Regions from separate parts of the Hydrogenophaga sp. L99 genome, predicted to be linked through region 2. Evidence: predicted binding sites of a transcription regulator. Region 2 holds the regulator's gene; the other holds the start of a gene.
The links. The regulator HrcA, encoded in region 2, represses chaperone genes, less so after heat shock. The targets are predictions, from matches to a motif close to TTAGCACTCNNNNNNNNNGAGTGCTAA.
Positions count from the first base shown of each region.

Region 1: a site for HrcA is predicted at 1,086-1,112, ahead of AC4QBL_RS13330 (co-chaperone GroES). Genes of this name have one in related genera too.

Region 1 is NZ_CM178972.1:2,798,452-2,800,851, reverse strand. It holds gene groL (chaperonin GroEL) at 1-615, opposite strand, end outside; gene AC4QBL_RS13330 (co-chaperone GroES) at 696-989, opposite strand; gene AC4QBL_RS13325 (SLC13 family permease) at 1,286-2,400, shown strand, end outside.
Region 2 is NZ_CM178972.1:509,500-511,899, forward strand. It holds gene AC4QBL_RS02355 (NAD kinase) at 1-611, opposite strand, end outside; gene hrcA (heat-inducible transcriptional repressor HrcA) at 706-1,725, shown strand; tRNA gene AC4QBL_RS02365 (tRNA-Ile) at 1,761-1,837, shown strand; gene AC4QBL_RS02370 (MarR family winged helix-turn-helix transcriptional regulator) at 2,168-2,400, opposite strand, start outside.

The DNA.
Region 1 (2,400 bases), 1.9 Mb from region 2:
GATGAAGTAGGGCGACAGGTAGCCGCGGTCGAACTGCATGCCTTCAACGACTTCCAGCTCGGATTCCAGTGATTTGCCGTCTTCCACGGTGATCACGCCTTCTTTGCCCACTTTGTCCATGGCATCGGCAATGATCTTGCCGATGGTTTCGTCTGCGTTGGCAGAGATGGAGCCGACCTGTGCGATCTCTTTGGACGTGGTGGTGGCCTTGGAAGCCTTCTTCAGCTCGATGATCAGGGCCGTCACAGCCTTGTCGATACCGCGCTTCAGGTCCATCGGGTTCATGCCGGCGGCCACGTACTTCATGCCTTCACGCACGATGGCCTGTGCCAGCACGGTGGCGGTGGTGGTGCCGTCGCCAGCGTTGTCCGAGGTCTTGGAAGCAACTTCCTTGACCATCTGGGCGCCCATGTTCTGCAGCTTGTCCTTCAGTTCGATCTCTTTAGCGACCGAAACACCGTCTTTTGTGACGGTAGGGGCGCCGAACGAGCGCTCCAGCACCACGTTGCGGCCTTTGGGGCCCAGGGTGACTTTGACGGCGTTGGCCAGGATGTTCACACCCTCGACCATGCGTGCGCGGGCTTCGCCGCCGAAAATGACGTCTTTTGCTGCCATGTTGATAACTCCTAGATAGATTGAACAGTTGGAGAGAGGGCGAACAAGCGCTTGGGCATTGTTCGCTCAGTCCCGCAAAATTACTTGGACTCGACGACGGCGAACAGGTCGTCTTCTTTCATCACCAGCAGTTCGTTGCCGTCGACCTTGACGGTCTGGCCGCTGTACTTGCCAAACAGAACGCGGTCACCGACCTTGACGTTCATGGCGGACAGTTCGCCTTTGTCGTTTTTCTTGCCGGGACCAACGGCCAGGATTTCGCCCTGGTCTGGCTTTTCAGCAGCGGCGTCGGGGATGACGATGCCCGAAGCGGTCTTGGTTTCGCTGTCAATACGCTTGACGATCACGCGATCGGCGAGAGGACGAAGGTTCATTGCATCTCCTGAGATAGAACGGTAAAAGGGGGGATTCAGACCGGCAGCGCCCGCTTTGAGAGCCAGCGACACCGTTGATCGACTTGGCACCGAGTGTTAGCACTCAATGTCAGCGAGTGCTAATGATAAGGGCGACCCCGCGGCTTTTCAAGACCAGGGGCTGGTTTTTTGCGCAATCCGAGGGGATTTGCGGAGCGCCACCCATCTTTCCCGTTGGTGCCACTCAGCCCATCCCTATATGCAAATGATCTAAAAGTATTTAGCTCCTCAGGCCGCGACCGCCATGATCCGCGGCCATGACGCTTCCCGAATCCACCCACGCCCTGGCCGTGGGCATCCTCCTCGTTCTCCTGTTCATCAGTTTTGTGCGCGAATGGGTCAAGCCCGACGTGGCGGTGCTGACCGCTGTGGCCTTGTTGCTGCTGACCGGCCTGCTCACGCCGGCCAAGGTGCTGGGCGTGTTCAGCAACAGTGCGCCCTTCACCATCGCCTGCCTGTTCATCATCAGCGGTGCACTCAGCCGCACCGGCTGTGTGGACTGGCTGGGCGAGCGCATCGCGCAGGCGGCGGGCCGCAGCGAGGGCCGCTTGCTGGTGGGTCTGCTGCTGGTGGGCTTGCTGGTGTCGCCCTTCATCAACAACACGCCGGTGGTGATGGTGATGATTCCGGTGGTGATCAGCCTGGCCACGCGCCTGTCGCTGAGCCCGTCGCGGCTGCTGATTCCGCTGTCTTACGCCACCATCTTGGGCGGTACGGTCACATTGGTGGGCACGTCCACCAACATCCTGGTGGACGGGGTGGCGCGCAGCATGGGGCTGGCGCCGTTCAGCATGTTCGAGATCACCGCGCCCGCGCTGGTGATCGCGTTGTTCGGTTGCACTTTCATGCTGCTGTTTGCGCGGCGCTGGCTGCCCGCGCGCGAGACGCTGACGCAGCAGTTCACCGGCCACACCGACCGCCTGTTCATGACCGAGCTGTTTGTGCCCGCCGGTTCGCGGCTGGACGGCCGCAGCCTGCAAGACGCCCGCCTGGCCAACGGCAGCGTGCAGGTGCTCAAGCTGTTCCGGGGCGAAGAAGAATGGAGCGCGCCCGCGCCTGAGACTCGCTTGCAGACCGGCGACCGCCTGGTGGTGCACTCACGCAGCAGCGCCATGGTGGACCTGCGCGGCAGTGATCTGATCGGCCTGCACGCGCCCGCGCCACAGGGCAGCGGCACTGATCTGGAAACCCTGCGCCAGCGGGATGTGGTGATCGTCGAGGCGCTGGTGGGGCAGACCTCGCGCTATGTGATGCGCCCCATCCGCGACCTGGACCTGGCCTCGCGCTACGGCATCCACCTGATCGCGGTGCACCGCAAGAACGCATCCATCGCCGATATTGGCGACGACTTCCAGCTGCAGTTTGGCGACGT
Region 2 (2,400 bases):
GCCGTGGAGCCCGTGGGTGTGGAGATGATCAGACCGTCGGCCCGCTGGTTGGCCACAAAATGGCCGTCCACCTCCACCCGCAGCTCAATCATGCTGGCCACACCACCCCGGTTCACCACCACGTCGTTCAGCGCGGTGGCTTCAAACACACAGCGGCCATCACGCCACACGCTGGCTGCCATCAGGGCGCGCGGGTCGTCCTCGTATTCACCGCGCAGCATGGGCCGCAGTTTTTCGCGGTAGCTTTCAAAGGGAATGTCGGTGATGAAGCCCAGCCGGCCCTGGTTGATGCCCACCAGCGGTACCCCGTAGCGCGCCAGCTGGCGACCAATGCCCAGCATGGTGCCGTCGCCGCCCACCACCAGCGCCAAGTCACAGGTGTTGCCCATGGCCGGCACATCCAGTGCCGGGTACTGCAGCAAGCCGGTGTTCAGCGCCGTTTCCTGCTCAAGCGACACGTCGCAACCCTCGGCATGCAAAAAGTGGGCAATTTCGTCCACCGCGTTGCGCGAGCCCGGCGCGTGGTATTTGCCGATGATGACCACATGCGCAAAGCGCAGCGGCCGGCGCTCTCGGGGTGGTGCAGACCTGGTGTCGGATGGCAGACTCATCGGCAAATTACAACATAGCTTCTTTGTAGTGGTTTGCCCGGAAACCCTTGCTATGCGGCCGCCACGCGGGAGCAGACCCTCCTAAAATGAAACCATGTTAGATGACCGCGCCAAGCTGCTGCTCAAAGCCCTCGTTGAGCGATACATCGCCGACGGACAGCCCGTGGGTTCTCGCACGCTCGCCAAAGCCGCGGGGTTGGAGCTTTCTCCCGCCACCATTCGCAACGTGATGAGCGACCTGGAAGAGTTGGGCCTGATCACCAGCCCCCACACCTCGGCCGGGCGCATTCCCACGGCCCGGGGCTACCGCCTGTTTGTCGACACCATGCTCACGGTCAGGCGCGATGGGTTCGCCCCCATGAGCGACATGACGGGCCAAGGTTTTGACACCGGGCAGCCGCAACGCGTCATCAGCCATGCGGCGCAAATGTTGTCCAGCTTGTCGCAATTTGTGGGCGTGGTCATGGCGCCGCGGCGCGCGTCCGTGTTTCGCCACATCGAATTTCTCAGCCTCTCCGAGCGCCGGGTGCTGGTCATCATCGTCTCGCCTGAAGGCGATGTGCAAAACCGCATCATCCACACCCAGGTCAACTTCACCCAGTCGCAATTGCTGGAGGCAGCCAACTTCCTCAACGCCCACTACTCGGGCCTTGCCATGGAAGCGGTGCGTGAACGGCTGAAGACCGAAGTGGACGCCCTGCGCGGTGAAATCGCCGACCTGATGAAAGCCGCCGTTGAAATCGGCGCAGAGGCCGATGCCGCACAAGAAGAAGTGGTGGTGTCTGGCGAGCGCAACCTGTTGTCTGTGAGCGAGTTTTCAAGCGACATGGGCAACCTGCGACGCATGTTCGATCTGTTCGAGCAAAAAACCCAACTCATCCGCCTGCTCGATGTGTCGGCCCAGGCAGACGGTGTTCGCATTTACATTGGCGGCGAAAGCCAGGTGGTACCGTTTGAAGACTTGTCGGTGGTCACGGCCCCCTACGAGGTCGACGGCCAGGTGGTCGGCACACTCGGCGTGATCGGACCACAACGCATGCCCTACGAGCGCATGATCCAGATTGTGGATGTCACATCCAAGCTGGTGAGCAACGCGCTCAGCCACAGCAAGTGACCGTGCTCGCAAGCCTCTACAATTGAGCGCTCTTGGGGCCGTTAGCTCAGTTGGTTAGAGCAGAGGACTCATAATCCTTTGGTCGTTGGTTCAAGTCCAACACGGCCTACCAAGAATCCCTTGTGATTGTTGAGAAGCCTGCTACTGATTAAGTAGCAGGCTTTTTTCATTTTGCTGTCGATACCAGTTCAGTACCAGTTTGGAAGAAGGTGCTTTGACAACGTTGGTTTTCTGCACAGAGCAGCGAAAGCGTATGCATTTTTTTGGGCCAGTTTATTTGTCGCCGGGCAAAGCCGTTCACAGAGCCTAAGCGGAGAGCCAATTCAAGAGGGCCACCTTCGCCACCGTTCGGGTGCTAAGAGGCGGCTGACTTCCATTCTTTTCGGAAAGTATGACGACACTTTCAAGTCTCTTCGCGGCTCTGAAGCCTTTCATGCGCGAGTCATGCTTTCTTCATTCGCAGAGGTTTTTGCTCGGACGCTGGCAAGTGCCTGGTCGTCGTGACACACCAGTGCTCCTTGCCATTCCAGTCTGGCCCATGGGCGCAGAGCTTGCGCAGCAAAACTTCGAACGTTCTCCGCTCGGTCTCTGACAGGCAGGCCATCATGTCCTGTTCGCGCTGCTGGAGCGCCGGCATGAACTTGTCGTGCAGGCGACGACCCGCCGCCGTGATGT